One region of the Bacillus sp. AMCV2 genome, then DNA from elsewhere that is predicted to be linked to it. Evidence: riboswitches for the same ligand, from Rfam matches in the RefSeq annotation. Region 1 holds a riboswitch; each other region holds the start of a gene.
What was found. Region 1 has a riboswitch for thiamine pyrophosphate ahead of thiU (HMP/thiamine ABC transporter substrate-binding protein ThiU). Riboswitches for the same ligand answer to the same signal wherever they lie in the genome.
Positions count from the first base shown of each region.

Region 2: another riboswitch for thiamine pyrophosphate. It lies ahead of thiC (phosphomethylpyrimidine synthase ThiC); the one in region 1 lies ahead of thiU (HMP/thiamine ABC transporter substrate-binding protein ThiU).
Region 3: another riboswitch for thiamine pyrophosphate. It lies ahead of ylmB (N-formyl-4-amino-5-aminomethyl-2-methylpyrimidine deformylase); the one in region 1 lies ahead of thiU (HMP/thiamine ABC transporter substrate-binding protein ThiU).

Region 1 covers NZ_JBVYIB010000002.1:1,386,850-1,390,126, forward strand. Annotated here, with positions in the region: gene AC0OMA_RS07370 (ABC transporter ATP-binding protein) at 1-699, opposite strand, end outside; gene AC0OMA_RS07375 (ECF transporter S component) at 686-1,285, opposite strand; gene thiU (HMP/thiamine ABC transporter substrate-binding protein ThiU) at 1,287-1,889, opposite strand; TPP riboswitch at 1,986-2,098, opposite strand; gene ykoG (two-component system response regulator YkoG) at 2,200-2,886, shown strand; gene ykoH (two-component system sensor histidine kinase YkoH) at 2,890-3,277, shown strand, end outside.
Region 2 covers NZ_JBVYIB010000002.1:951,217-954,493, forward strand. Annotated here, with positions in the region: gene AC0OMA_RS05005 (hypothetical protein) at 130-333, shown strand; gene AC0OMA_RS05010 (spore coat protein) at 417-689, opposite strand; partial or broken gene AC0OMA_RS05015 (Type 1 glutamine amidotransferase-like domain-containing protein) at 769-1,421, shown strand; TPP riboswitch at 1,490-1,597, shown strand; gene thiC (phosphomethylpyrimidine synthase ThiC) at 1,730-3,277, shown strand, end outside.
Region 3 covers NZ_JBVYIB010000002.1:1,599,476-1,602,752, forward strand. Annotated here, with positions in the region: gene sigG (RNA polymerase sporulation sigma factor SigG) at 128-910, shown strand; gene AC0OMA_RS08470 (ABC transporter ATP-binding protein) at 1,058-1,852, shown strand; TPP riboswitch at 1,865-1,966, shown strand; gene ylmB (N-formyl-4-amino-5-aminomethyl-2-methylpyrimidine deformylase) at 2,054-3,277, shown strand, end outside.

The sequences.
Region 1 (3,277 bases):
CAGGCCATCCAGCGCCTTTTTGCCTGATTTGTCGAGCACGATCGTTCTCTCAATCCAAGGCGCCCATTCATCAAGCTGGTGCTCAATGACGAGGAGGCTGAAACCTTTTTCCCGCTGAAGATCTTTCATCAGATGAACGAACTCCCGTGCTGAGAAAGGGTCTAAAAGAGAGGTCGGCTCATCTAAAATAATAAGCTCAGGCTCCATCGCCAAAATACAGGCGAGAGCCACTTTCTGCTTTTGTCCTCCTGAAAGGGTTGAGATCGTTTTTTCTTTTAAATGGGTAATGCGTAATTTTTCTAATACGGCGTTGATTTTCTCTGTCATTGCTTCTTTTGGAACTTGCAGATTTTCCAGCCCGAACGCTATTTCGTCCTCCACCGTCAGCATGCAGAACTGCTGATCAGGATCCTGAAAAACGACCCCGGCATGCTGAGCAATCGTTTCGGAGGTTTCAGCATCTGTGACCGGCTTTTGAAATAGAAATGCATGTCCGGACTGAATGCCGTCGCAAGCCTCCGGATATAGACCGTTTAAACAAAGGGCGAGCGAGCTTTTACCGCATCCGCTCGGTCCTAATAATAAAACACATTCTCCTTTTTGAAGCTCAAACGAAATGTCTTGAAAAACCGGTTTCTCGTCTTCTTCATAAGAGAAGCTGAGCTGCTCAACCGTCAGAAGCTCATCAAAGGCTTGCATGTTCTGACGCCCGCTTCCGTTTCTTTTTCAGTTCCTTTCCGAGTGCCATTCCGTTTAACACACCTGTATAAGCGAGAGAGTCGCTGACAGCTTTTCCGAGAAGCCCCGCCAAAAGCGCGCCGGAAATGAGGCGGATCACAAGCATAATGAGCAGATAACCTGGTGAATAGGCTGCATAGCCAGAAACAAAGAGATCATAGATAAAGCTGGCTACTGAAGACCCCATACCGGCCAGCATAAGGACAGGGAGAGAGTATGCTTTCCAGCGTGTTGCAAGAAACACAGCCTCAGCCCCGAGTCCTTGAACAATGCCAATGACGATGACCATCGGGCCAGACGGATTTCCCAGCAGGCACTCAACGAGAGCGGCAATGATTTCAGAAACGAGCGCCGCACCCGGTTTTCGAATCATGTACGCGGCGATCACAGAAACGATAAACCAAATGCCGTAAATCGGTTCATAGGCGATTGCCCCAAACATACCTGCAAGCACGTTTCCGAAATGTGTAAATAATAAATAAACAACGGCAAATACGATACTGATAACCGACATGATGACAATTTCTTTTACTTTCCAGCTTTTCATGTTATCCCTGCTTTCTGTTTTTTCTTGATGGACTGTTAGCCGAAAGATTCACAGTCATGGTGATGTGGTTTGTTTGCTGCTCGGCCATGCGGAAAACGGCTTCCAATGTGCTGAATACGTCATGCGCATCCCCGTCAAGCTCGCTCGCGTAATGGACACCCTGTACGAAAGTGCCTTGGGCTTTTGCAATGTCGACAGCCTTCATAATCAATCCCATATAATCCGGCTCGTTCATTGGATAAAGGGCAAATTGGCACGGCGCTTCCGCCTTCAAGCCTTGGACAGCATCTTCATTGACACGCTTATCACCTTTGGAAAGATATGTATCCCCCTGTGTGTCACCCGGGCATCCAATGGAAAACGTGCCGTTCATGACGATGTGTTGTTCGCTGTTTGCTGCATGAAGGTAAATGGCTTTTGCAGCATCGAATACATGATCAATCGATCCGCGTAACACCGTGCTGATATGGTCGGTTTTCGTCCAAACCTTGGATGTATCTGTTTTTTTCAGCGCAGACTTGATCACACTGATAAAATCATCCGTCATCGGATATAAAGAGAAGCGAAAACCGGCGATTCTGCTTGTACCGCAAATATGCTCCATTTCTCCGACCTCCTGTTTTTTTGGTAAAATAAAAAACTGCATATCCTAAGGGAATATGCAGTCATAGATCGATTAAGCGCACAAAAAAATACACCATTCGGTCAACCTGCACTTCCCCACGCTGGTATTATCCAGATCGGGTCATAAGGGATCAAAGCGCGTTTCTTTCGCGCTTTATCTCAGCCAAAACAGCACCCCTAGTGCTTTCCGTATACAATTTTTTATTTTGACATCATAATAGATGATAAGAATCATTTTGTAAACAACGAAATCATTTTTTTCATATAGGGACGGGAGAGGATGATCAAATTTGGAAAAAGGACACATATTAATTGTGGAAGATGAAGAAAAAATCGCCAGGGTTCTACAGCTTGAATTGGAATATGAAGGATACAGCGTCACCATCAAACACAATGGCACAGAAGGTCTGGATGCGGCAGCGGAAGGCGGGTATTCCTTGGTGCTTCTTGATGTCATGCTTCCGGGGCTTAGCGGACTGGAAGTGCTGCGCCGCTTGAGAAAAACGGATTCGCAGACACCGGTCATATTATTAACGGCGCGAGACAGTATTCCTGATAAGGTAACAGGTCTGGACATCGGTGCAAATGACTATGTCACCAAGCCGTTTGAAATCGAGGAATTGCTTGCGAGAATCAGGGCGGCGTTGCGGCAAAATGGAACAAAAACTGAAGATATCGGCACCTTTCTTACATATGACGATTTGCGGGTGAACGAAAAAACCCGTGAAGTGAGACGCGGAGACAAAGAGGTGGAATTAACGCCGCGGGAATTTGATCTGCTCGTCTATATGCTAAAGCATCCGCAGCAAGTGCTGACAAGGGAGCAAATTCTAAGCTCGGTATGGGGATTTGATTATATCGGTGATACAAATGTCGTGGACGTCTACATAAGATACATCAGAAAAAAACTGGACTATCCTTACGAAAAACAGCTGATCCATACGATTCGCGGGGTCGGCTATGCCATTAAGGGGTAAACGATGAAGCTGAAGACCAAGATTCATCTATACACATCAATATCACTGTTGATTTTATTAATTTTGGTTCATACCGCAGTATATCTCATTTTTTCGTCTGCGCTGACATCAAAGGATGCGGCCCGGCTTGCTGATGAGACGGATAACATTGCCGAAGCGCTGCGTGCCGCTGAAACAGAAGGAGTGGCTTTGCGGGATATGCTGCAGGCCTATCTTCCGGCAAATGGCATGGTGCGTGTAGTGAATGGTGATCAAAAAGCCGTTATGACGATCACAAAAGAAAAAGCCTATAAAGATTTTCCTCTCTCTTTTCATAGCGGAGAAACGGCAGATGTGAGGAAACATGACGGCAAGCTGTTTGCCGAGGCTGCTGTTCCGGTGATTTGGACCG
Region 2 (3,277 bases), 440 kb from region 1:
CCTTTTTCTTTTTTCTCAACAGATATACGTAAGAAGGAGGAAAAAAGATTCGTTTAATTCATACTTTTTTCCTATTATTCGTCTCGGCCTAGGGACAGACTAAGAATAATATTGAAAATAAAGGAGTGGATGGAAGTGAATAAAGAAAGTTTGGTTGCAGATGAATTACACAGAATGTTTTTGGCTGGTGAGCTGCAAATCACAGTAGAGGAGGATATAAACAATATTTCCGAAAGGCTGAGAAACGGCGATCTCAGTTTAGACCGATTAAGCGGTGAAGACGCGTTTATAAAAGAAACGGTAAACGAGGCTTTAAGAAGAGTGGAGCAATAAAAAAGAGGCGGCATCTCATCTTTGAGATCCCGTCTCTTTTGGTGGTCTTTGCTGTAAGATAAAGCGAATCGATTTGAAATTGCTCACCCGAGCCACCCCTTTTCTAACAGAAAATCTGACAGTTCATCTTGGAGATGAATGGCTGTATCTAATTGATCATGCAACGCTCTTCTGATGTGGGGATTTTCGGCTTCTGTTATTGCGACAGTGTATTTGTTAATGCTGGTTTTTATTGTTGTTAACAAATCAAGAATATCTTTGGGACAAAGACTTTGTTCAATGGGAAACCACCTCCTTTGTTTTTTTAGCAGCTCCTGATAAGAAAGTATTTGGCTTTGTTTCTTGCTTCTATACAAAATGCTATAATAAGCAACAAATTTGTTGGGGGGTGTGATGATGAAGCAGATTATTGCGATGGGGGGCGGGGGTTTTTCGATGGAGCCGGATAATTTGTCCCTCGATCAATATATCCTCAATCAATCAAAACGAGAGCAGCCTCGTATTTGTTTTTTGCCGACGGCGAGCGGAGATTCCCAAAACTATATTCAGCGGTTTTATCATGCATTTCAAACACTGGATTGTGTGCCGTCTATTTATCTTTGTTTAAGCCGCCATCAACAGATTTAGCTTCTTTTGTTATGGAAATGGACGTGATTTATGTTGGCGGGGGAAATACGCGGAATTTACTTGTGTTATGGAAAGAGTGGGGGCTGGACCATATTCTCAGGGAAGCATGGAAGAACGGTGTGGTCCTAGCTGGATTAAGTGCCGGTGCGATCTGCTGGTTTGAAGAAGGGGTGACAGATTCAGCCGGACCGCTGACAGGTTTGAAAAGTTTAGGTTTTTTGCAAGGGAGCTTTTGTCCCCATTATGACGGGGAAAAGGATCGGAGACCGGCATACCACCAGTTGATATCTAACAAGTTCTTATGCAGTGGCTATGCAGCGGATGATGGGGCTGCTCTCCATTTCATAAATGATCAGCTGTTTCAAATCGTGAGTTCAAGAGCGGGTGCAAAGGCATATCGGGTGATAATGGGGGAACATGAAGTATCTGAAATCCCGTTGCCGGTCAAATATTTGGGATGAATTAGCTGAATATTTTCTATATTCCTCTTTTTTTCAGATTGGTTTTATGTTAAGATGAGGGCGAAATCAATAGTTACTGGGGGTGCCCGCTTTCGGGCTGAGAGAGAAGGTAAGCTTCTTAACCCTTTGGACCTGATCTGGTTCGTACCAGCGTGGGGAAGTAGAGGAATTGTTTTTGTTATTGTCGTGCTGGGCAATAATATGTTTCTTTCTGACTGTAACCGGGTTCATTTATATGAATCCGGTTTTTTGTGCTGGTTATGGGCTTGATTTTGTCCTTTCAAACGAAGAAAGGGGAAGGAAAAGTAATGCAAAACAATTCAGTGCAGCAAGCCAACATTTCCATTATGTCAAGTTTTTCAGGTAGCAAGAAGGTATACGTGGAGGGTTCTTCTTCGGACATCCAAGTGCCGATGAGGGAGATTGCATTGAGTCCGACGACGGGATCGTTCGGCGAAGAGGAAAACGCGCCTGTGCGTGTCTATGATACAAGCGGACCGTATACGGACCCTGAAGTAACCATTAATATTCAAGAAGGATTAAAGCCGCTCCGCCAAAAATGGATCACAGAGCGCGGTGACGTGGAAGAGTATGAAGGTCGGGCTATAAAACCAGAAGATAACGGTTATAAAAAAGCAAATCCAAACGTAAGCTACCCAGGATTAAAGCGGAAACCGCTGAGGGCGAAGGCAGGTCAAAATGTTACTCAAATGCACTATGCAAAAAAGGGGATCATTACACCTGAGATGGAATTTATCGCCATTCGTGAGCATGTGTCTCCTGAATTCGTCAGAGACGAGGTAGCCAGCGGCCGGGCGATTATTCCTTCAAACATTAATCACCCTGAAAGTGAGCCAATGATTATCGGCCGGAATTTTCATGTGAAGATTAATGCAAATATCGGGAATTCAGCGGTTACGTCATCCATTGAAGAAGAAGTGGAAAAAATGACGTGGGCCATCCGCTGGGGAGCAGATACAATGATGGATCTCTCTACCGGAAAAGATATTCATACGACGCGTGAATGGATTATCCGCAATTGCCCCGTGCCTGTGGGAACTGTTCCGATTTATCAGGCGCTTGAAAAAGTAAACGGCGTAGCGGAGGATTTAACGTGGGAGATTTATCGTGATACGCTAATCGAGCAGGCAGAGCAGGGAGTGGATTATTTTACGATTCACGCGGGTGTTTTGCTTAGGTATGTACCGCTGACTGCCAAACGGACAACTGGTATTGTGTCACGCGGGGGAGCGATTATGGCGCAGTGGTGTCTGGCTCATCATCAAGAAAGCTTTTTATACACACATTTTGAAGAAATATGTGAGATTATGAAAACGTATGATATTGCTTTCTCTCTTGGGGATGGTTTGCGTCCCGGATCAATTGCTGATGCCAATGACGAAGCGCAGTTTGCTGAATTAGAGACGCTTGGAGAGCTGACGCAAATTGCCTGGAAGCATGATGTTCAGGTGATGATTGAGGGTCCTGGACATGTTCCGATGCATAAAATCAAAGAGAACGTCGATAAACAAATGGACATTTGTAAAGAAGCGCCTTTTTACACATTGGGGCCGCTGACAACGGATATTGCCCCGGGATATGACCATATTACTTCAGCGATCGGAGCGGCGATGATCGGTTGGTACGGGACAGCAATGCTTTGTTATGTAACGCCGAAGGAGCATTTAGGGCTGCCAAACCGTGATGATGTTCGTGAAGGAGTCATTACATATAAGATTGCTGCGCACGCTGCAGACCTTGCAAAAGGGCATCCTGGGGCGCAAATCCGGGATGATGCGTTATCGAAAGCCCGTTTTGAATTCCGTTGGCGGGATCAGTTTAATCTATCTCTTGAT
Region 3 (3,277 bases), 210 kb from region 1:
TTAGAACCCCTTGATTTTACAGGGATTTCCTGATTTCGACAGTTTTTCGGTCTGAGTGCAGTGCATATTTTTCCCACCCAAGGAGATACTTAACGTTGTACAGCAGCTCCTGTAGGGAGGGAAAAAAGTGTCGAGAAATAAAGTCGAAATCTGCGGGGTGGATACCTCCAAATTACCAGTACTCAAGAATGAAGAGATGAGAAAGCTGTTTAGGCAGCTGCAGGATGAAGGCGATGATTCAGCAAGAGAAAAGCTTGTAAACGGGAACTTGCGTCTTGTCTTAAGTGTCATTCAACGATTTAATAACAGAGGGGAGTATGTTGATGACTTATTTCAAGTCGGCTGCATCGGACTAATGAAATCCATTGATAATTTTGACCTAAGCCACAATGTTAAGTTTTCAACATACGCTGTACCTATGATTATCGGAGAGATCCGCAGGTATTTACGCGATAATAACCCGATCCGTGTATCAAGATCACTCCGGGACATCGCTTACAAGGCGCTTCAGGTAAGAGAGCGGTTAATCAGTGAGACAAGCAAGGAGCCGACTGCAGAAGACATCGCAAAAGTTCTTGAAGTACCGCATGAGGAAATTGTATTTGCGCTTGATGCCATCCAGGATCCGGTTTCTCTATTTGAACCGATCTATAACGACGGCGGAGACCCGATCTATGTGATGGACCAAATCAGTGATGAGCGCAATACAGATTCACAATGGATTGAAGAGCTGGCTTTAAAAGAGGGCATGAGAAGGCTGAACGATAGGGAAAAAATGATTTTGAGAAAGCGGTTCTTCCAAGGGAAAACCCAAATGGAAGTCGCCGAGGAAATCGGAATTTCTCAAGCGCAGGTGTCCAGACTTGAAAAAGCGGCTATCAAACAAATGAATAAAAATATTCATCAATAATGAAAAGCCTTTAAAACGATGTTGTTTTAAAGGCTTTTCTATTGATTACGGATGGTTTACGTTTTGGAAAAAGTAAGGTATCCTAGTTCGTACAAAGTTTTATGAAAATTAAAACAATTATAAAAGGTAATAAAGAGGAGGACCACGATGATTTTGCAGCTTGACAATGTCTCACTAAAACGGAATGGGAAATGGATACTGAGAGATATTCATTGGAAGGTGGAAGAAAAGGAAAATTGGGTGCTTTACGGCCTAAATGGCGCCGGGAAGACAGCGCTGTTAAATATGCTTTGCTCATATTATTTTCCAACATCAGGCGAGATGCAGGTGCTTGGCCATGAATTTGGCAAAACAGAGCTTGGGGAAAAGCTCAGACGTAAAATTGGCCTCGTCTCAGCAGCTCTTCAGCAAAAATTGTATCCGGCAGATTCAGCCTTTGAAATTGCTTTGAGCGGAGCTTACGCTTCGATTGGGTTATATGAAACGCCAAGTAAGGAAACCAGGGAAAAAGCGATTGGTTTGTTAGAGGACTTGGGAGCAATTGAATATGCCGATCGCCGCTATGAAACCCTTTCTCAAGGGGAAAAACAAAGAGCGTTGATTGCTAGAGCACTAATGGCCGATCCGGAGTTGCTGATACTGGATGAACCAGTCACAGGGCTGGATTTTATTGCCCGGGAAAAGTTGTTAGATACGATTACATACATTGCAAACAAAGAAAATGCACCATCTATCCTTTATGTGACTCATCATGCTGAAGAAATTTTGCCTGTCTTTGATAAAGCCCTTTTATTAAAACAGGGAGAGGTCTTTGGATCCGGAGAAATAAAGGAAATGCTTACTGATCAAGTACTTTCCGCTTTTTTTGATACGCCAATCCATGTATTATGGAATCAGGATCGGCCGTTTTTAACAAGAGCTGAGCCGATAACGAATGCCTGACAAACATATATAGATTCATCCTAGGGGTGCTTTGCGAAGCTGAGAGAGACTTTGTCTCAACCCTTTTGACCTGATCTGGATCATGCCAGCGGAGGGAAGCGGTGAAAAGCGGAGTACATCGGACTCCGTTTGTTTTTATTAAGCCGTTTCATCACATTTGAAACGGCTTTTTTGATTTTAAAGAATAGGAGCGGATTTACATTGGATCAACAAATAGACTCTTTGCAAAAAAAAGTGGAAGAACAAAAGGAGGAGCTTATTCAGCTTGCTAAAACACTGATTTCTTATCAAACACCCGCTCCGCCTGCAAGAAATACAGAGGGCATTCAGTCATGGATTGCGGGTTTTTTAAATGAATTGGGATTCTCGATCGACAAATGGGATGTGTACCCTGGAGATCCCAATGTTGTAGGGAAGCTAAAGGGAACAGATTCAGCAGATTATTATAGCCTGATTATCAATGGTCATGTAGATGTGGCAGAGGTAAAAGAGGATGAAGAATGGGAGCACAATCCGTTTCATCCAATTGAAAAAAACGGTCTCTTAATCGGGCGAGGCGCTTCCGATATGAAGGGCGGAATGGCTTGTGTGCTGTTTGCTGTCAAATTAATTCGTGAAGCCGGCATTGAGCTTCCCGGTGATCTGATTCTGCAATCGGTTATTGGAGAGGAAGTTGGAGAAGCCGGCACACTTGAATGCTGCAAGAGGGGCTACCACGCTGATTTTGCAATTGTCGCGGATACGAGCGATATGCATATTCAAGGCCAAGGTGGTGTCATTACAGGCTGGATCGAAATCAAAAGCAGTCAAACATTTCATGATGGAACGAGACGGAATATGATTCACGCAGGCGGAGGAACATTCGGAGCAAGCGCAATTGAAAAAATGGCAAAAATCATTGCGGGGCTCGGTGAACTTGAGCGCCACTGGTCCATTATGAAAAGTTATCCCGGTTTTAAACCAGGCACAAATACGATTAACCCGGCAGTTATAGAAGGCGGCAGACATGCGGCTTTTATAGCGGACGAATGCCGGCTGTGGATCACAGTCCATTTTTATCCGAATGAAACCCATGACCAAGTGGCAGCGGAAATAGAAGATTACGTCAATCGGCTGAGTGACAGTGATATTTGGCTTAGGGAAAACCGCCCTGTATTCAAGTGGGGAGGCTCATCCATGATAGAAGACAGAGGAGAAATTTTTCCGGCATTGGAAGTTGACCCTGGCCACCCAGGCGTCTTAGCGTTAACTGCCTCTCATGAGAAAGTGAAACGGGAGTGTCCAATTATTGACGTTTCTCAATCAGTTACAGATGGCGGGTGGCTGTATGATGCCGGTATTCCATGCGTAATATACGGTCCTGGAGATCTGCACAATGCACACTCCGTGAACGAGAAGGTATCGATTGAGCAGCTAGTAGAGTAT